Regions from separate parts of the Pectobacterium colocasium genome, predicted to be linked through region 3. Evidence: predicted binding sites of a transcription regulator. Region 3 holds the regulator's gene; each other region holds the start of a gene.
What was found. Region 3 encodes Fur, which represses iron uptake genes when iron is present. Its sites were predicted from a motif close to ATAATAATGAGAACNACTATCAA; they were not measured.

Region 1 (7,434 bases), 1.1 Mb from region 3:
ATCCGAAAGTGTGGCGTCATGATGACCGCTGGTACATGGTGCTCGGCGCACAAGATCTCGACCTGCAAGGGAAAGTGCTGCTCTACCGTTCTGACGATCTGCTGGCGTGGGAAAAGATCGGTGAGATCGCCGGTTCTCGTTTGGGCGGGGTCGGGGATTTTGGCTACATGTGGGAGTGCCCGGATCTGTTCCCACTGGATGGAAAGGACGTGCTGATCTGCTGCCCACAGGGGGTTCCCGCCGAAGAAGAGCGCTACCTGAATACCTTCCAGGCGGGCTATTTCATCGGCTCGCTTAACTACGACAACGGTGCTTATCCCCATCAGGGTTTCCATGAACTGGATCTTGGCTTCGAGTTTTACGCCCCGCAAACCACGCTGAGCGAAGACGGGCGACGCCTGCTGTTCGGCTGGATGTCGATTCCCGACGATAATGAATTCTTTGAGCCGACGATCGAGTACGGCTGGATCCACACCATGACCTGCCCGCGCGAACTCACACTGCGTGGCGATCGCGTTTATCAACACCCTGCACGTGAACTGCAACAGCTGCGCAGGCAGCATTACTCCTGGCATGGTGCCGCAGACTACGCGTCTCCGCTGCATGTCAGCAGCGCGGAAATTCTCATCACCGTTCAGGGCGAATTCCAGCTCAGCCTCGCCTCACAACTGGTTCTCTGTTGGGATGGAGAACGCGTCACGCTGAGCCGACACAACCGCCGCACTGGCGAACCCGAACATCGCTACTGGCGCGGTGAGCTGAGCCAATTGCAGATACTGTGCGATCGCTCCAGCGTTGAAATTTTCATCAACGACGGTGAGGCCGTGATGTCTGCACGCTATTTCCCGGAAAGTGACGCGACCATGACGTTCAGCGGCTCTGGTCGATTAACGCTACAACACTGGCTGTTAGCGCCATGCGTGATAGAATAACTTTCCTTTTTTCTGATAGCAGACCTCGCGGTGAAACCGACTAAACGCATAACAATCAGTGACATCGCCGCGCTGGCCGGTGTATCAAAATCCACCGCCAGTCTGGTACTTAACGGACGCAGCAAAGAGTTTCGCGTTTCTGATGAAACCCGCGATCGTATCTTAGCCGTCGCGCATGAGCAGCGTTATCAACCCAGCATTCACGCCCGTTCGCTGCGTTCCTCACGCAGCAACACGCTGGGGCTGGTGGTACCGGAAATGACCAACTACGGCTTTGCCGTCATTTCCCGCGAGCTGGAAATGCTGTGCCGTGAAGCAGGGTTACAGTTGCTGATTGCCTGCACCGACGAAAACGCCAGTCAGGAGATGATGGCGGTCAACAGTCTGGTGCAGCGTCAGATCGATGGTCTGATTGTCGCCTCCAGCCTGTTGAGCGATACCGAGTATCAAAAAATTAATCAGCAGTTGCCCGTTATACAATTTGACCGGGTGATTGGTGATTCCACGCTGCCGATGGTGATCTCCGAAGCGGTAGAATCCACGGCGGAAATGGTCGAACGCATCGCCCGCCAGCATCATGATGAGTTCTATTTCCTTGGCGGCCAGCCGCGAATTTCCCCGACTCGCCACCGTCTGGAAGGCTTTCAACTTGGACTAACGCGTGCAGGTATCGACTGCAAGCCGGGGTGGATTATTCACGGCAGCTATCACCCCAGCGCGGGTTATGAAATGTTTGCCCAGCTGTGTGCCACGCTGGGTCGTCCGCCAAAAGCGCTGTTTGTTGCCGCCTGTGGCCTGATGGAAGGCGTACTGCGTTATATGAACCAGCATAACCTGATGGAAAGCGGCATCCGGCTGTGCTGCTTTGACGATCACTATCTGTTTGATTGTTTACCGCTGAAGATCGATACCGTGGCGCAGGATTGTGAAAATCTGGCGCGCAGCAGCTTTGAGATGGTAACCAGCCTGATTGCACAACAGCCGCTTGAAGAAGATCGGCGCTATATCCCGACGCGGATTCACTGGCGTCATCCCGACTCGCGGGCGTAGATCTGCACCAACGTTTCCTGTCAGACGATACACAGCGAGCGATACACACAAAAGACAAGCATAAAAAAAGGAACGCGGTTTGAACATTCACGCCGCATTCCTTCTTAAAACACCCTCAGCCGCTATTTAGCCGCGGTTTCCGCACCGACCAGCCCAACTTTGAGGTAGCCCGCTTTACGCAGTGAATCCATCACGCTCATGATGGTTTCATAATCGACGCTTTTATCTGCCTGAAAGAAGATGGTCGTTTCTTTGTTAGCGCTGGTTTTCGCGTCCAGAACCTGAGCCAGAGATTGCTCACTAACCACCTCTTCCCCCAGGAACATTTGCTTATCCGCTTTTACCGTCAGATAAAGCGGTTTCTCCGGGCGCGGTTGCGGTGCTGCCGATGACGCGGGCAGATCGACACGAATATCCACCGTTGCCAACGGTGCCGCTACCATGAAGATAATCAGCAGAACCAGCATGACGTCAATGAACGGCGTGACGTTAATGTCATGCATTTCACCGTCATCACTCACGTCCTCCTTCAAATGCATCGCCATGACTTAACCCACCCGCAGTTTATGCGCAGCTGAAGACGCCCGGTTATCATTGCTGGCAGCCACATCGAGATCGCGACTTTGCAGCAGCAGCACCTGTGCAGCGACATCGCTGACCATCGCTTTGTAGCTGGCAATCGAACGTGCAAAGACGTTATAGATGACAACCGCAGGAATCGCGGCAACCAGACCAATCGCCGTCGCCAGCAGGGCTTCTGCAATCCCCGGAGCCACTACCGCCAGGTTGGTGGTTTGCGTCTGTGCGATACCGATGAAGCTGTTCATGATGCCCCATACCGTACCAAACAGCCCGACAAACGGCGCCACCGCACCGACCGTGGCCAGATAGCCGTTACCACGCCCCATGTGACGCCCGGTAGCCGCCACGCGGCGCTCCAGACGAAACGCGGTGCGCTCTTTAATTCCGTTGTTGTCATCCGAGCGTGCGGAAAGCTCCAGTTCGTTCTGCGCATCCACCAATAGTTGTTGCGCGACGCTGCCAGCTTTGAACGCGTCGGCCGTTTCCAGCGCATCATCCAGCGTTTTTGCCTGCTCCAACGCCAGATATTCACGGCGCAGACGGCGTTTCGCACCAGACATCTCAACGCTTTTACTGAAGAAGATCGCCCAGGTAATCACGGAAGCCAGCAGCAGGCCAATCATCACCGTTTTCACCACGGCATCAGCGTGCTGGTACATGCCCCAAACGGACAAATCGGTTTTCATCAGGTTATTGGTGCCCGGTGCCGCACTCGCTGGCAGCGAGAGGGCTGACGCCGGAGCATCGGTTGTCACAGGGGCTGAAGGAGATGCCGCAGCAGGCTGAGTGGCAGGCGCTGCATTCTCTGTCGATAACGGCGTCGTTGCAGGAGCCGCAAACGCATTTCCACTTAGTCCCGCTGTACACAGCAGGATAACCAGCACGCTACGGGAAAATGCGCTGAACACGCCACGTTTTTTTTGCCAGGTTGATAACACCTGTTGAGTTGTATTACTGACAGCCGTCTTCACGCTGTGCCTCCACCATTCATTCTGTACATCATCTGTTCTGTACAGTCATCTGTTCTGTACAATATCCGCACATACCCGCAGGTATAATGCCGCAATAACGCAGCCTGAAATGATACCAAACCCTGAACGAATTGATAGTCGTTCTCATTATTATTTACACAAGATAATGCACTTTTCTTGCGTTCTAACAGGGTTTTTGGGGGTATTGCCGGCATATCGGCAGAAAAAGCATAAAAACGAGAAAGAAGAGGCGTATTCCGGCATATCTCAGGCAAAACGCCCCTAAACGCGGCGTGATATCCCAGATTTTATAATCGAATTTTTACGATCGGCTTTTTGTGATCGACATTAAGTTATCACACCATTTCATGATGGCTGGCGACAAGTTTCACGAAATAATAGGATACAATTAAGTATAATAAGATAAATAAAAACACAATGTTACGTATAAGTTCGTGAGGTAAATAGGAATAAAATCCATATAAAACAGTATTTCATATTAGCTTTTTCTTTTGTGACACGAGTCATTCTACAAAGTTGTATAATAGGTTAGCTTAAATCACAGAGAATACCGATGCATGCCACAAGAATAACTTAATCCGGCTGCCGTTTTCTCAGCAGTAAACCTACTGTTCATTACACTATTTTTCATAGAGTTATATTTTTAAATCACCATTTGATTATCGATAATGTCACCCCACCTCTGGAGATAATTCAATGAAGCTGTCAAAAACATTGATCGGCGTTTGTCTGGGATCTACCGTACTCCTGATGAGCCAAGCGATTCAGGCACAACAAATTAAAGCCTCTGATGTTCACCCAGAAGGTTACCCTAATGTCGTTGCCGTTCAGAAAATGGGAGAGAAATTAAAATCCGCCACAAATGGCCGACTGGAAATTAAAACCTTTCCCGGTGGCGTCTTAGGTGATGAAAAACAAATGATTGAGCAGGCACAGCTTGGTGCGATTGATATTATTCGTGTATCAATGACGCCCGTTGCCGCTATTTTACCAGAAATAGAAGTCTTCACGCTGCCCTATATCTTCCGTGATGAAGATCATATGCACAAAGTGCTGGATGGAAAAATCGGTCAGGAAATTGGAGACAAAATTACTAACAACAGCAGATCCAAACTGGTTTTTCTGGGCTGGATGGACGCAGGAACGCGTAACTTAATCACCAAACAACCAGTGGTAAAACCAGAAGACCTTAAGGGCATGAAAATTCGCGTCCAGGGTAGCCCGGTCGCGCTGGCAACGCTAAAAGCGATGGGTGCCAACTCAATCGCGATGGGCGTCAGTGAAGTCTTCAGCGGCATGCAAACTGGTGTGATTGACGGCACTGAAAATAACCCGCCGACGTTTGTCGCACATAACTACCTGCCTGTCGTGAAAAACTACACCTGGAGTCGCCACTTCATTATTCCTGAACTGTTTCTGTATTCCAAAACCAAATGGGACAAACTTTCTAAAGAAGATCAGGATCTTATCCTGAAGCTCGCGAAAGAAGCACAGCAAGAACAGCGCGTGCTGTGGAGTGAGTATACTCAGCAATCTCTGGATAAAATGAAAGCGGGTGGCGTTCAATTCCATGACATTGATACCGAGTATTATTTCAAAGCCACTCAGCCCGTACGCGATCAGTTTGGTGCCAAATATCAGGATCTGATTAAAGCCGTCGCCGACGTCCAATAATCAATCTCTCACCTGAGCGGATAAATAGCAGACTCTTGACGAACGGATTAACGCAATGAAAACGGTGATAGTGGATAGATTTCCATTATCACCACACCACGGATTTATCGGCAACGTCATAGATAGCGCTCTATTTATTCGCCCCTGATATCAACAATTCCCCTTCGCTTATTGCTTAGCGAATATAGGTGGCACAATGGCACAGTCTTATCTTTCCAGTATGGATGTACTCTATCGTATTGCCATGTGGGTTTCTGGTCTGGCGTTATTAATTATGACGCTCGTGATTCCAGTCGGAATATTCGCACGCTATGTATTAAATGCCGCATTATCCTGGCCAGAACCCATTTCAATCATTTGTATGGTGACGTTTACTTTTGTCGGTGCCGCCGTCAGTTACCGTTCCAACTCACATATTGCCGTCAGTATGTTGACCGACAGATTGCCAGAATCCGGTAAGAAGATTTGCGTTCATCTGTCGAACCTTCTGATGCTCTTAATTAGTCTGTTTATTCTTTATTACAGCACATTACTTTGCCTGGAATTATGGGAGCAGCCCGTGGCGGAGTTTCCCTTATTAACCGCAGGTGAAAGTTATTTACCGTTGCCTATCGGTTCGTTAATCACCGTGCTGTTCATCATCGAAAAGATGTTTTTCGGCCCGCAGGATAAACGCCCTGTGGTAATGCTTGGCAGTTCTTAATTCGGAGCCAATACCATGGATGCATTTATTCTTGTTGCTACATTGGCCGTGCTGCTGGCGGTCGGTGTTCCCGTTGCCTACGCAGTAGGGTTGAGCGCCATTGTTGGCGCATTCTGGATCGATCTGCCGCTTGAAGCAGTCATGATCCAGATTACCAACGGCGTGAACAAATTTTCGCTGCTGGCGATTCCTTTCTTTATTCTGGCCGGGGCAATCATGGCCGAAGGCGGCATCGCCCGTCGGCTGGTCAGCTTCGCTTACATCTTTGTCGGCTTTATTCGCGGCGGCTTGTCGCTGGTTAACATCGTCGCTTCAACGTTCTTCGGCGCAATATCTGGTTCTTCTGTCGCAGATACGGCTTCAATCGGTTCGGTGATGATCCCAGAAATGGAGAAAAAGGGTTACCCGCGCGACTTCTCCGCCGCCGTCACCGCCAGCGGATCCGTGCAGGCGATTTTGACACCGCCGAGCCACAACTCCGTGATCTATTCGCTGGCTACCGGCGGTACGGTTTCTATTGCTTCGCTGTTTATCGCAGGGATCCTGCCCGGCCTGTTGCTCAGTCTGACCATGATGGTGATGTGCGTCGGTTTTGCCCATCGACGCGGTTATCCAAAAGGTGAACGTGTACCGTTCCGTCAGGCGCTGAAAATCTTTGTCGATACCTTATGGGGATTGATGACGGTCGTCATCATCATGGGCGGGATTCTGTCCGGTATTTTTACCGCGACCGAGTCTGCGGCTATTGCCTGTCTGTGGTCCTTCTTCGTGACCATGTTTATCTATAAAGATTACAAGTGGTCGGAACTGCCCAAGCTGATGTACCGCACGGTCAAAACCGTGACGATCGTGATGATCCTGATCGGCTTCGCCGCCGCATTCGGCGCCATCATGACCTACATGCAGCTGCCTGCCCGCATTACCGAGTTTTTCACCTCCATTTCGGATAACAAGTACGTCATCCTGATGTGGATTAACATCATGCTGCTGCTGATCGGCACGCTGATGGACATGGCACCGCTGATCCTGATCCTGACGCCCGTCCTGCTGCCCGTCGCCCTCTCGCTCGGTATCGATCCGGTGCATTTCGGCATGATCATGCTGGTGAACCTCGGGATCGGCCTGATCACGCCGCCGGTGGGGTCCGTGCTTTTCGTCGCCAGTGCGGTGAGTAAGCAGAAGATAGAACAGGTCGTTAAAGCGATGCTGCCCTTCTACTGCGGGCTGTTCTTTGTGCTGATGCTGGTCACCTATATTCCGGAGATCTCACTCTGGCTGCCCAAATTCTTCGGCGTGCATACGGGTTAGCACATTACATTGCGCCATGTTGATGAACAGCAATACAGAAGACATGGCGCTTTCCTTACCTTTCATTTCCCTATTTGATCATTTCCCTACCTGAAATATTTTCACCTACCTCTAATCTTATCTTACTCAAGCCCACACGCCGCCCCAGCCGTGATAACGTAGGGCTAATACATCGAATAACGCCTCCTTGTTT
Region 2 (7,434 bases), 1.6 Mb from region 3:
GCCCCCAGCCCGTATTCCGTATCGTTGGCGATCTCCAATGCGTCATCCATGGTTTTGAATGTCGTGACCGCCAGCACCGGCCCGAAAATTTCTTCCTGAAAGACGCGCATACTGTTTTTACCGAACAATATCGTCGGCTCCAGATAGTAGCCTTCCGCCAGTCCGCCCGGCATCACCTTACGCTGGCCGCCCGTGAGCACCCGTGCTCCCTCTTTCTTACCGATATCAATATAGTTAAGGATGGTATCAAGCTGGCCTGCGGACACCTGTGCGCCCATCATGGTTTTGCTGTCCAGCGGATTGCCGATGCGGATAGCCTCAACGCGCTTGATTGCCCGTTCCATAAAACGATCGTAGATAGATTCCTGTACCAGCGCACGACTCGGACAGGTGCAAACCTCTCCCTGATTGAAAGCAAACAAGGTGAAGCCTTCGAGCACTTTGTCAAAAAAGCTGTCTTCTTTATCCATCACATCGGCAAAGAAAATGTTCGGCGATTTGCCGCCCAGTTCCAGCGTGACTGGCGTCACATTCTGCGCCGCATAGCTCATGATCTGCTGACCCACCTCGGTCGAGCCGGTGAAGGCGACTTTCGCAACGCGTTTCGACGTCGCCAGGTATTCGCCAATTTCACTTCCCGACCCGTTGACGACATTAATGACCCCCGCAGGCAGCAGATCCTGAATCAACTCCATCAAAATCAGCACCGACATCGGCGTCAGCTTGGCGGGTTTCAACACAATACAGTTACCAGCGGCCAGCGCTGGCGCCATTTTCCAACAGGCCATCAGCAGCGGGAAATTCCAGGGAATGATTTGTCCGACAACGCCGAGAGGTTCATGAAAATGGTAGGCCACCGTATCACCGTCAATTTCACTGATCGCCCCTTCCTGCGCACGGATACAGGCCGCAAAATAGCGAAAATGGTCAATCGCCAGCGGCACGTCCGCCCCGCTGGTTTCGCGTATCGGTTTACCGTTATCCCAGGTTTCCACCTGCGCGAGCAGCTCAAGATTTTGTTCCATTCGGTCGGCAATGCGGTTAAGCACCAGCGCCCGCTCCTGTACCGACATGCCGCCCCATTCCGCTTTTGCCTTGTGGGCGGCATCCAGCGCGTGGTCAATATCTCGCGTTGATGAACTGGCCACTTCACACATCGGCTGGCCCGTTACTGGCGTCAAATTGACAAAATACTGACCCGCATCAGGGGGAACCCAGGCTCCGCCGATAAAATTGTCATAGCGTTTTTTCAGGTTGAGAGAACCGACTTCGTCAGATGCGCGTCGGCCTTCAAAATTATCATGCGCCATTTCAGTCTCCTTTTCAGTTCTGGGTAAGCGGCCATGCCGCAGTGAAAAAAGAGGCAATCAGTAAGCAGTTAAATTAAGCCTATACGGGGTATGGAATTAGCGACAGGATTCGGCCAGAGAAGAAGGCAACTCTTCGAGTTGACGCACAGTTTCTTGCGAGAAAAATTCGCATCCCTTCAGACGCGGTGAAATAATACTTTTAATTTCCAGGGTTACTAACATGCAGGTATTTCAGGTGGAAGGGGTTCATTTACGCGCGGATGCCGCCCTTGAAGGCGCAACGCAACATTCGGTCTATCATCCCGATTCGCTGCATCAACCACAGTCTGACTGGCTGGCGGAAGAAGTGCCCGTTGCGCTGGTCTACAACGGCATATCACATGTCGTCATGATGGCTTCGCCGAAAGAATTGGAACAGTTCGCCCTCGGATTTTCCTTATCTGAAGGCATTATTCAATCACCAGCGGATATCTACGGGATTGATGTTCTGCCCGCCTGTAACGGCATCGAAGTGCAGATTGAGCTTTCTAGCCGACGTTTTGCCGGGCTAAAAGAACGACGCCGGGCGATGGATGGCCGAACAGGCTGTGGCGTATGTGGCGTGGAGCAACTCGCGGAGATCGGCAAGCCGGTGTCCCCCCTGCCCTTTACGCAGACCTTTTCCCTCAGCAAACTTGAAAGCGCACTGGTACGGCTGCGCGATGTGCAGAAGATCGGTCAGGTAACGGGTTGCACCCATGCCGCAAGTTGGGTCGCACCAGACGGCACGCTGTCCGGGGGGAGTGAAGACGTCGGTCGCCATGTCGCGCTGGATAAACTGCTGGGCGCTCGAGCAAAACAAGACTGGCAGCAAGGTGCCGCGCTGGTCTCCAGCCGCGCCAGCTATGAAATGGTTCAGAAGTCCGCCATGTGCGGCGTGGAAATCCTGTTTGCTGTCTCGGCGGCAACGTCACTGGCGGTTGAGGTCGCCCAGCGCTGCAACCTGACGCTGGTCGGTTTTTGTCGACCGGGACATGCGACTATCTACACGCATCCACAGCGTCTGAGCGAGTAAACAACACCACCAGCGCCAGCGCAGCCTGAAGTATGACGGGTATAGATTAATTTGTTTCTACATAGTGCGATAATGACATAACCGTTTGTTATCATGAGGTAAAGCAATATGGCTCATGATATCAGAGCGAGAATAATCATTTTCAATATCATTTAATTAACTATAATGAACGTATTGCTTACGCGGCACTAACAGTACAGTGCCGTAACATTTTTTTTACCATGGAGATGCTAAACATGAGTTATTCACTGCCATCGCTGCCATATGCTTATGACGCACTGGAACCGCATTTCGACAAAGAAACGATGGAAATTCACCATTCCAAACACCATCAGGCTTACGTCAATAATGCTAACGCCGCGCTGGAATCTCTGCCTGAGCTGGCTAAATTGTCTGCTGAAGAGCTGATCGCCCAACTGGATAAAGTGCCTGCGGAGAAAAAAGCAGCACTGCGTAACAACGCTGGCGGCCACGCTAACCACAGCCTGTTCTGGAAAGGCCTGAAAGTTGGCACGACGCTGACTGGCGACCTGAAAGCCGCCATCGAACGCGATTTCGGCAGCGTTGATGCGTTTAAAGAGAAATTTGAGCAAGCAGCAGCAACCCGCTTTGGTTCTGGCTGGGCCTGGCTGGTTCTGAAAGACGACGGCAAACTGGCTGTCGTATCTACTGCAAACCAAGACAGCCCACTGATGGGCGAAGCCGTTTCTGGCGCTTCTGGCTACCCAATCATCGGCCTGGACGTCTGGGAACACGCTTACTACCTGAAATTCCAGAACCGTCGCCCAGATTACGCTAAAGCCTTCTGGAACGTGGTGAACTGGGACGAAGCAGCCGCACGTTTTGCTGGCGCGAAAAAATAAAACCGCTGAGTGCCTGATATCATCAGGTTTCTTCTGCGTTTGAATATAAACTGGAATAACAGTCTGTTATTCCAGTTTTTTATTGTCCCCGCTATATTTCAAGCCACCTGTACGCTGGTATCCGGTTCATCTTTACGTTTCTCTCCGACAGGCCGCCGCTGGCTGGCTCGTAAAGTTTCAGAGTAACATGCCGATATCTACTGCGGGTTTTTGTCATGTAGTTTTGTAGCTATATATCCTAAATAATTCGAGTTGCAGGACAAAACGTTAACGTTTTGAACAACGCGAAGCGTTAGCCCTTTAGGGCGAAGCCCACGACGGGCCGAGTATTTGAATGCAGCCAACGCACATGCGGCTTGAAGTATGACGGGTATAAACTTGGCAAGCGGTAATCCGAGATGCTAGCACCGCTAATCAAGTGTGCATCAGGATAGTAAATTTGACTCAATACGATATAGTGGTGGGATGTGATGGCTATGAATTTTGACAATCTAAAAGTCGGTAAAAAATTAGGATTAGGCTTTTTCCTGATTCTGCTGATGACCATGGTAATTGCCGGCGCGGGCATTATGCATATTAGCTCGCTGAAAGACAGTATCGATAAAGTTAATTTAAGCAACAATATTAATGATGAAATTAACCAAGCTAAATATTACCGTGCACTATACGGCACCACTTATAATCCTGATGATATAAAAAGGAACGTTGAACACATTGCCAATGTCAGTAAACTCGCTGAAAAGGCAAAAGAATTTAACTGGCCGGAAAATGACGCCAAGAAAATAGCCAACATCCCCACATTAATTACCAGCTATCAGGAAAAACAAAATAATTATATTAATGCCGTAAGCAAAAAGGATGCCGTTAGAAAAAGCTGGAATATTTCAACAACGGAAAAACCGCTACAACAGCTCAACGAGCAATTAAAGACAGACAACAACAGCACAACGCTTCAATTATTACTTTCTGACCTGAACCAAAAACTGATTGCCGTCCGCTACCACGTCCGTGGTTTATTACTTTCTCCCAATAAAGAATCCGAAGAAAAGCTGACGGATGCCATTAATGCGGCACAAACGTCACTGACCTTCCTGTATCAGAGCCTGTCTGCCGAACAACGTGAAACGCTGACACCCGTTCTGACAATCATGAACAACTATGAAGAGCAGGTTCTGGCCTACATGCCAGCCTATCAGGAAGAGATGGCACAAGCAGCACAAATGCAGGCTGTCGCCGACCAGTTGAACAGCGTGGTTAAATCCCTGCTTAGCGATCAACTGGCTGCTTCGCAGGCAGATATTCATAGCGCCACGCTGCAAATGAGCATTGCGGCATTGATTACGCTGCTGCTTGGCCTGCTGATTTCATGGTTCATTTCACGCCAGATCACCACACCGCTGGGCAACACCTTGAACATGGCTGAAAAAATCGCGACAGGCGATCTCACCATGTCCATTAACACAACCCGTAAGGATGAGCTGGGTCAGTTGATGAGTGCAATGTCGAAAATGAATGACAACCTGCACAATATGATCGATAACATTCGCGTCGGCGTCAGCCAGATTTCTAACGCCTCCAGCGAGATAGTCGCGGGCAATACGGATCTGTCATCACGTACCGAGCAACAGGCCGCCGCCGTTGAGCAAACCGCCGCCAGCATGGAACAGCTCACCGCGACAGTTAAGCAAAACGCGGATAACGCGCACCACGCCAACAAACTGGCAATCAGCGCTTCCCAAACGGCCAAACAGGGTGGCGAGCAGGTGAATAACGTGGTGCAAACCATGACCGCGATTGAAAACAGCTCTAAACGTATCGCGGAAATCACGTCCGTCATTAACAGCATCGCCTTCCAGACCAACATTCTGGCATTGAACGCCGCGGTGGAAGCCGCGCGCGCCGGTGAACAAGGCCGTGGCTTTGCCGTGGTCGCCAGCGAAGTCCGCAATCTGGCGCAGCGCAGTTCTCAGGCCGCGAAGGAAATCGAAGGCCTGATCTCTGAATCGGTTAATCAGGTATCACACGGTGCGACGCTGGTCGGCAGTGCAGGCAAAACGATGAATGATATCGTCACCTCGATCACGCAGGTGCATGACATCATGGGTGAAATTGCCACCGCATCAGATGAGCAAAGCCGCGGGATTAGCCAGGTCAGCCAGGCGATTGTTGAGATGGACAGCACCACGCAGCAGAACGCCGCGCTGGTTGAACAATCCTCTGCCGCCGCCGACTCGCTGGAAGAGCAAGCGCGACTGCTGAAGCAAGCGGTTTCCGTCTTCCGTCTGGCAAACACGCAGCACGATGACACGCCGGCTGGCATCGCGTTTACCAACCCAACGCATCGCCTGCACGCGCCGCGCTAATACCAAAGCAGCCACGAACCAGAAACGACAAAGCCCCTGTTAAACAGGGGCTTCATCAATACATCCATGACGCTAACGTATCCAGCGCCAGCGGTCTGCGCAGAGAAACACGCCTCAGAACGGTTTCGGCGCGTAGCCCGTCATCTCTGTTAAGCCCATCTCGCGCCCCAGCGCGGTCATCGGGTGTACCACCACCAAACCGCGCACGCTTTTCTTCAACGTCCCCATATCAGCCTGCTCTTTTTTCGTAATCGCACGGCTGAAAGGCAGCTTCGCCAGCTTCTGCGCTTCTTTACTGAGTTTCTGTTCTCTCACGTTACGCAGGCGCTCAATTTCGGCCGTCAGCTTCTCACGCGCGTCCATATTGAGGGCGATAGCTTCAGCATCACCTTGTGCCAGCAGCGTGGCTTGCTTACGCGTCAGCTTATCCAATTGGTCGCTAAGGCGTTTAATCTCTGCTTTTTCCTGCTCTTTCATAAAAGATAACCTGTATAACGGGAGAATAATGCGGAGCACAGCATACACTATACTCTTGGCTGACGCAGTGGCGTGATACGGTAGAATCGCGTTAAAACGCCTTTTTCAGGCTGATTTGCGCAATCAGAGTGGTCAGGGATAACACCAGCGTGGAACGCACCATCTGCTGATAGCGCTGCTGCTGCATGTTCACCAGAAGCGGGTCGGCAGCGTCGGCTCCCGGCGGCAAAGCGGGTTGTGCGGGCAGCGCCGTAACGCAATGCAGCTCGCCGAGAGGCCCCAGAATTTCATCGTCGGTAAAACGGTAATGCCCATCGTCATGCGCCAGTTCTTCACCCAGAGCCATTAACAGTTCCGCATCTTCGTACTCTTTACGGCTGATCATTCCCAGACCATAAATCAGCTTCAGGCGCACGGAAAGGTCGCCCAACGGGCCCGTTCCCGTCATCAAGGGTTCAACGGCGTATTTCACCGCATAGTCGTCTTTACGGAACACCTGCAACATCAGGATGCTGACCGCTTCAGCCAGCAATTCAACGGCACAAAGCATAAAATCGCGCACGGTCTTCCCTGAGTTCAGCGCTTCCAGAACCCGGTTTTCAAACGCCTGTGTTTCTTCCATCGTCACTTCTCGACTCTTTAACCCCGCACACGCATACCCCATCTCGGCAGCATGCTTACACCGGCAGGTGTGGCGACCTCCCATTCCCGACGTCGCCCATATACATGACATTGTGTCGAAAAGACCACACCAGCCTGGTGACGAGACGCGCCGATTACTGCATGGCGTTATACACATTCACTGCTTGCGCGACAACCTCGCTGTTAGCATCCAGACCAGAAATCTGTGCCAGCGCCGCTTGCGGCCCCTGTGCACGGAGCAACTCAGCCAGTTCCAGCGCCTGCGGATCCTGTTCGCTGCGATAATGCATCGCGGCGGCAATACCGGTAATCAGGTTGTCATGCGGCAAATGGTACTCCAGCGTGCCCAGCAGCGGCTTGATCAGACGGTCGCCCGCGCTCAGTTTACGCAGCGGCTGGCGGCCAACGCGCTCCACATCATCATGCAGATGGGGGTTTTCAAAGCGGCTGAGAATTTTATTGATATAGGCAGCATGCTTATCCGTATCAAAATCGTAGCGCTTGATAAGCACCGCACCGCTCTCTTCCATTGCGCCTTTGACTACGGCTCTGACTTGCGGGTCAAGAATCGCATCGCGAATCGTTTGATGCCGCGCCTGCTGGCCGAGGTAAGCCGTAATTGCATGACCCGTGTTCAGTGTGAAGAGCTTACGCTCGACAAATGCCATCAGGTTGTCAGTCAATTCCATACCGGGAATCGCTGGCGGCTCACCGCAGAACTGGGT
Region 3 (7,434 bases):
TCGCTTGCGCCTCATATGCGTTGGCATCGCCATGCGGTTAGTCGGCAAAAAACCACGCCGGTTTTTTATTTAATCATTTAAAATCAAAAAGATAAAACATTTTCCTTTCGTCTTTTCATCAAGCCATCCGTAAATGGTTATAATTCTTATCTCCATTCATTAGGAATATTCCCGAGAAATGTTACGGGCTTTTAATTCAACAAAAACATTATCTTTTGTATGCATTTTAATTCTCATGAATAGTAACGTACCGTGAGGTGACTTTTATTTCTCACAAAAAGAAGTCTGCTTTTAATTACAATTGGAATTAGTCGTAAAAATAAAAAACACATTCATAAAAAATGAAACAACGTTACAGATAAATATCCGCGAAGAGATTAAGGAAATGTGCATTTAATCCCAGACGATAACATAATCCCTATTCATTATGGGGAATTTAGCACCCACAGAGATGCGTTTCGTTTCTTTTACTGCCCTCCACATTGCATACGCCTTTGATTTACGCCTCCTTACCGATACGAGTTTCTCCTGATGTGAGTGTCTGTTATTATTAACAGATAAGTGGGTGAAACATTACACCATACCATTAGGAATCAAGAGGTTATTCAATTCATGGCACTCATCGGAATATTCTTTGGCAGTGATACTGGTAACACTGAAAACATCGCCAAAACGATCCAACAGCAGTTAGGCACCAACGTTGCTGATGTTCATGACATCGCCAAAAGCAGCAAAGAAGACCTCGACGGTTTTGATATCCTGCTGCTGGGTATTCCCACCTGGTATTACGGTGAAGCTCAATGTGATTGGGATGACTTCTTCCCTTCGCTGGAAGAAATTGATTTCACAGGAAAACTGGTTGCCCTGTTTGGCTGCGGCGATCAGGAAGACTATGCGGAATACTTCTGCGATGCCATGGGCACCATTCGTGACATTATTGAGCCTCGCGGCGCGACGATTGTCGGCCACTGGTCAACAGAGGGCTATTACTTTGAAGCCTCTAAAGGGCTCGCCGACGACAATCACTTCATCGGTCTGGCTATTGATGAAGACCGTCAACCTGAATTGACCAGCGAACGCGTCACCGCGTGGGTCAAACAGATCAGTGATGAACTGAGCCTGAAAGAACTGGTTGGCTAAGCCACGTTGGCTCTGATAGTCCCTATCAGAGCCAAAACAACATTGATAGGCAAAACCTTTCATAATAATTGATACATTTTTTTAACTTCTATCCGTAAACCTGTACAATAATCCCATCGGTTTTATACGTGCTTCACCATTTCCTCATTCACCAACAACGGATTGCGTTGGATACCAGTAGTGTGAATGGGGACAATATTGTTAACATTCCCTTGTTTTCATTTTGTATGTGCGGTTCTATAATTGGGACGCTATTACATTTTTTGCGCCGACCGATGTCATAGGCTAGGCAGCCTCCATTGATAAGTAAGCAACAGGACTAAACCCGCATGACTGACAACAATATCGCATTAAAGAAGGCCGGCCTGAAAGTCACTCTTCCAAGATTGAAAATTCTGGAAGTGTTACAGGATCCTGTCTGTCACCACGTCAGTGCGGAAGATTTATATAAGAGATTGATTGATATGGGCGAAGAGATTGGTCTTGCTACCGTCTATCGCGTACTCAACCAGTTTGATGATGCGGGCATCGTCACTCGTCATAACTTCGAAGGGGGTAAATCCGTCTTTGAACTGACACAGCAGCATCATCACGATCACTTAATTTGCCTCGACTGTGGCAAAGTCATTGAATTCCGCGATGAATCTATCGAAGCACGCCAACGCGAGATCGCAGAAAGACACGGCATTAAACTGACCAACCACAGTTTGTATCTCTACGGGCATTGCAGTGAAGGGGATTGCCGCGAGGATGAAACCCTGCACGAATCGACACGATAAATCGACCGCATAAAAAAATAAAACCGCCGAGGCGGTTTTATTTTTGTCTTCTTACCGGTGGCGTTAGCCTACCCAGGTATCACGCAGTCCAACCGTACGGTTAAACACCAGATGTTCCGCACTGGAGTAAACTCGGTCAGCACAGAAATAGCCTTCACGCTCAAACTGATACGCTTTCTCTGCTTCTGCCTGCGCCAGACTCGCTTCCACAAAACCTTGCGTAATTTTCAGTGAGTCTGGATTAATCGTCGACAGGAAGTCTTCCGCCGCACCCGGGTTTGCCACACTGAACAGACGATCGTACAAGCGGAATTCTGCTGGTACCGCGTGTGCCGCAGAAACCCAGTGAATCACGCCTTTCACTTTACGGCCATCAGCCGGATCTTTGCTCAGCGTTTCCGCATCATAGCTACAGTAAATCGTGGTGATAGTACCCTGCTCGTCTTTTTCAATGCGATCGGCTTTGATCACATAGGCATTACGCAGACGAACTTCTTTACCCAACACCAAGCGCTTGTACTGTTTGTTAGCTTCTTCACGGAAATCTGCGCGATCGATATAAACCTCACGGCTAAATGCTACCTGACGTGATCCCATTTCCGGCTTGTTCGGATGGTTTGGCATCGCGACAAATTCTTCGTGCCCAGCTGGCAGATTCTCGATCACCACTTTGACCGGATCCAGCACCGCCATCGCACGCGGGGCGTGTTCATTCAGATCGTCGCGGATACAGGATTCAAGCGCGGCCATCTCCACGTTGTTATCCTGCTTCGTCACGCCGATGCGCACGCAGAATTCACGGATAGAAGACGCACTATAACCACGGCGACGCAGACCAGAGATCGTCGGCATACGTGGATCGTCCCATCCTTCAACGACATTTTCCGCAACCAGCTGATTCAGCTTACGCTTGGACATAATCGCGTATTCGAGATTGAGGCGAGAGAACTCGTACTGACGCGGATGGCAAGGAATCGTGATGTTATCCAACACCCAGTCATACAGGCGACGGTTATCCTGGAATTCCAGCGTACACAGTGAATGCGTGATCCCTTCCAGCGCATCGGAAATGCAGTGGGTGAAGTCATACATCGGGTAGATGCACCACTTGTTGCCCGTCTGGTGGTGGTCGGCAAATTTAATACGATACAGCACTGGATCGCGCATCACGATAAAGGACGATGCCATATCGATTTTTGCACGCAGGCAGGCCGTGCCTTCCGCAAACCCACCGTTGCGCATTTTTTCAAACAGCGTCAGGTTTTCTTGCACGGTACGGTCGCGGTAAGGGCTGTTTTTGCCTGGTGCCGTCAACGTACCACGGTATTCACGGATCTGCTCGGGCGTCAGTTCATCAACGTAAGCCAGCCCTTTACCGATCAGCTCAACCGCATACGCATGCAGTTGATCGAAGTAATCAGAAGAATAGCGAACGTCACCGCTCCATGAAAAACCCAGCCACTCGACGTCACGTTTGATCGACTCAACGTACTCGATATCTTCTTTTACCGGGTTGGTGTCGTCAAAACGCAGGTTGCATTGCCCCTGGTAGTCACGCGCGATACCAAAATTCAGGCAAATAGACTTGGCATGCCCAATATGCAGATAGCCGTTCGGCTCTGGCGGGAAACGCGTCTGAATATGGTCATGCTTACCGGACGCCAGATCTTCATCGATAATCTGACGGATAAAGTTGGTTGGGCGGGCTTCAGCCTCACTCATTCTTCATTCCTCAATGCTAAAACGACGTATAACCGACAATGATCCAACAAGCTACGCTGGGAAACAACCGTTAGTTTCATTTAATTATTCATAACGAAAAAAAAGGGCGAGATTACTATCTCGCCCTATCAATTTCATCAGCATAGCGCCGTTATGTTACGCCTTACTCTGCTCCGCTTTCAGTGCGGTTGCTATCGATTCGGCCTGTGTACCCACAACAATCTGTACACTTTGTTTATTCAGACGAATCACGCCCGCCGCACCAAGACGCTTCGCCTGAGCATCGTCAACCAGAGAAGAATCAGCCACATTCAAACGCAAGCGTGTGATACAGGCATCAATGCCGATCAGGTTGGCTTTACCGCCCAGTGCCTGCAAGTAACCCCGCGCCAGTGCCGCTGCATCGCCTGATTTCTCGCTCGCAGTCGCGGTACTCACATCATATCCATCAGCTTCGCTACCGCTCACGGCCAGTTCACGCCCCGGCGTTAACAGATTGAAGCGCGTAATGGTAAAGCGGAACACCACATAGTAAATGACGAAGAATGCCAGTCCCTGAACAAGCAGCATGTACCACTGGGTGGCCAACGGATTACGCGAGGACAGCACCATATCCACCAGACCAGCACTGAATCCAAAACCGGCAATCCAATGCATACTGGCCGCGATAAAGACGGAAAAACCCGTCAGCAGCGCATGCAGGAAATACAGCACCGGTGCCACAAACATGAATGAGAACTCCAGCGGCTCGGTGATCCCGGTGAAGAAGGAGGCAAATGCCGCTGCCAACATGATCCCTGCCACTTTGCTTTTGTTCTCAGGGCGGGCGCAGTGATAAATCGCCAGCGCCGCTCCCGGCAGGCCGAACATCATAATCGGGAAGAAGCCCGCCTGATAACGTCCGGTGATCCCCACTACGGCTTTGCCTGAATCAATAGATTGCTGGCCAGCCAGGAAGTTAGGAATATCGTTGATGCCCGCGACATCGAACCAGAACACCGAGTTCAGCGCGTGGTGCAACCCAACAGGAATCAGTAAGCGGTTAAAGAAGGCATAAACCCCGGCACCAACCGATCCCAACTGTTGGATATGTTCACCGAACGACACCAGCGCGTTGTAAATCACTGGCCAGACGTACATTAAAATGAACGCCACCAGAATCATCAGGAAAGAAACCAGAATCGGGACCAAACGGCGTCCGCTGAAGAACGACAGCGCCTTAGGCAGTTCAACCTGACTAAAGCGGTTATACAGTTCGGCCGACATCACACCAACCAGAATCCCGATGAACTGGTTTTCAATCTTGCCAAACGCAGCGGGCACCTGTTCAACAGGGATCCGTTGGATCATGGCGACAACGGCCGGTGAACACAGCGTGGTCAGCACCAGATAGCCGACAAAGCCGGTCAATGCCGCCGCACCGTCTTTATCTTTCGACATACCGTACGCGACACCGACGGCAAACAACACCGCCATATGCCCGATAATGGCTTCGCCCGATTTAATGAGGAGCGCGGCCAGCGCGTTCTCGCTTCCCCAGCCAACCGGATCAATCCAGTAACCTATCCCCATCAGGATAGCGGCAGCAGGCAGCGTCGCGACAGGCACCATCAATGCCCGACCGACTTTTTGTAAATAGCTCAGAGTACTCACTTTTCCCTCTCTTACCTTTGCGAGGTAAATGAAATGTTGTGGGGCAAACAAACCTGCCAATAAATTTCACTGCCGAAGAGCGTCGCCGTCGAAAAACTGCATTGTCGAGAAAACATGGCAGCGGTGGCTCCTAGGGGGAGTGTAAGAAAAATAATTCGCTACACAAATTAAACCCCATAATTATGTGATAAAAATCACCAAAAAACTGCATATTAAAAGTTTATACCTGAATAAAACCCCAACTTATTTCAAGATTAAAAAAAACGGAGTAGACTAATTTTAATGCATAGACAAAACGCGCAGCTGGCGCGATTGACGCAATAACGCAATTTATTCCACTTAAAACCAGGAGAGCGCTGATGAGACTTATTCCCTTAACTACCGCCGCCGACGTCGGAAAATGGGCCGCCCGCCACATCGTTGAGAAGATTAACGCTTTCAACCCCAGCGCAGAGCGCCCTTTTATTCTTGGGCTACCGACAGGCAGCTCACCGTTGGAGGCCTACAAATCGCTGGTCGCCATGCACCAGGCTGGCCTGGTGAGCTTCAAACACGTTGTCACCTTCAATATGGATGAATACGTCGGTCTGCCGACCGACCACCCAGAAAGCTATCATACCTTCATGCATCAGAATTTTTTCAATCACATTGATATTCCGCGTGAAAACATTAACCTGTTGAACGGCAACGCAGAAGACACCACAGCAGAATGTCGCCGTTATGAAGAGAAAATAAAGTCCTACGGAAAAATTCATCTTTTCATGGGCGGCGTGGGTAATGATGGACATATCGCCTTCAATGAGCCCGCCTCCTCTCTGGCTTCCCGCACTCGCATTAAAACGCTGACGGAAGAAACCCGTATCGCGAATTCCCGCTTCTTTGGCGGGGACGTCAGTCTGGTGCCTAAATTTGCGCTGACCGTTGGCGTTGGTACGTTACTGGATGCCGAAGAAGTGATGATTCTGGTGACCGGTCGCAACAAAGCGCAGGCACTACAGGCTGCAGTAGAAGGCAACGTTAACCATATGTGGACGATCAGCTGTTTGCAGCTTCATGCCAAAGCCATCATGGTGTGTGATGAACCTTCCACGATGGAGCTGAAGGTAAAAACTGTTAAATATTTCCGTGAGTTAGAAACGGAAAGTATGAAGAATCTCTAACCGATCGCGGGAGTCGATGATGTACGCGTTAACCCACAGCCGGATTTTCACCGGCCATCAGATTCTGGACAATCACGCCGTCGTGATTGCCGATGGGCTGATCGAGCGAGTCTGCCCACTTGCCGAGCTCCCTCCCGGCATTGAACAACACGACCTGCACGGTACGTTCCTCGCGCCGGGGTTTATCGACCTCCAGTTGAACGGCTGCGGCGGCGTGCAATTCAACGACTCGCTGGACACGATCTCCGTCAAAACACTGGAGATCATGCAGCAGGCAAACCAGCGTTCAGGCTGTACCAGCTTTTTACCTACGCTGATTACCTCCAGCGATGCGTTCATGAAGCACAGCATTGATGTGATGAGAGACTGGCTGGCGCAGAATAAGCATCAGGCGCTGGGGCTGCATCTCGAAGGCCCGTGGCTAAACGTGATAAAGAAAGGTACACATGACCCCGCCTTTATTCGCCAGCCCACGCAAGCGCTCGTCGACTTTCTGTGCGCTAACGCAGACGCCATTACAAAAGTCACGCTGGCGCCAGAGGAAGTCGAACCGTCGGTTATCCGTCAGCTAACGACTGCGGGTATTATCGTCTCTGCCGGGCATTCTAACGCGACCTGGGAACAGGCGAAGCAGGGCTTTGCCGCTGGTATTCGTTTCGCAACTCACCTGTTCAACGCCATGCCATATCTGACTGGCCGCGAACCCGGTTTAGTCGGCGCAATTTACGATGCCCCAGAAGTCTATTGCGGTATTATCGCGGATGGGCGACACGTTGACTGGGCCAACATTCGCAATAGTAAACGTATCAAGGGCGATAAGCTGGTGCTGGTTACCGACGCTACCGCACCGGCGGGGGCAGATATTGACCAATTCATTTTTGCTGGTAAAACCATATACTACCGTGATGGCATTTGTGTCGATGAGCACGGCACGCTGAGCGGTTCTGCACTGACCATGATTGAAGCCGTGCGTAATAGCG

Region 1: exbB (tol-pal system-associated acyl-CoA thioesterase) is a predicted target of Fur. The motif match lies at 3,667-3,689, and genes of this name have one in related genera.
Region 2: sodA (superoxide dismutase [Mn]) is a predicted target of Fur. The motif match lies at 2,494-2,516, and genes of this name have one in related genera.

Annotation. Positions count from the first base shown of each region.
Region 1 is NZ_CP084032.1:373,123-380,556, reverse strand. Features, by position in the region: gene LCF41_RS01740 (glycoside hydrolase family 32 protein) at 1-932, shown strand, start outside; gene LCF41_RS01735 (substrate-binding domain-containing protein) at 963-1,982, shown strand; gene exbD (TonB system transport protein ExbD) at 2,105-2,527, opposite strand; gene exbB (tol-pal system-associated acyl-CoA thioesterase) at 2,531-3,535, opposite strand; gene LCF41_RS01720 (TRAP transporter substrate-binding protein) at 4,253-5,230, shown strand; gene LCF41_RS01715 (TRAP transporter small permease) at 5,427-5,933, shown strand; gene LCF41_RS01710 (TRAP transporter large permease) at 5,949-7,241, shown strand.
Region 2 is NZ_CP084032.1:4,733,664-4,741,097, forward strand. Features, by position in the region: gene exaC (acetaldehyde dehydrogenase ExaC) at 1-1,310, opposite strand, end outside; gene fdhD (formate dehydrogenase accessory sulfurtransferase FdhD) at 1,531-2,364, shown strand; gene sodA (superoxide dismutase [Mn]) at 2,601-3,227, shown strand; gene LCF41_RS21415 (methyl-accepting chemotaxis protein) at 3,698-5,590, shown strand; gene LCF41_RS21420 (YibL family ribosome-associated protein) at 5,705-6,067, opposite strand; gene LCF41_RS21425 (MltR family transcriptional regulator) at 6,159-6,731, opposite strand; gene LCF41_RS21430 (mannitol-1-phosphate 5-dehydrogenase) at 6,844-7,434, opposite strand, start outside.
Region 3 is NZ_CP084032.1:1,423,828-1,431,261, reverse strand. Features, by position in the region: gene fldA (flavodoxin FldA) at 613-1,140, shown strand; gene fur (ferric iron uptake transcriptional regulator) at 1,470-1,919, shown strand; gene glnS (glutamine--tRNA ligase) at 1,983-3,641, opposite strand; gene nagE (N-acetylglucosamine-specific PTS transporter subunit IIBC) at 3,798-5,294, opposite strand; gene nagB (glucosamine-6-phosphate deaminase) at 5,654-6,454, shown strand; gene nagA (N-acetylglucosamine-6-phosphate deacetylase) at 6,474-7,434, shown strand, end outside.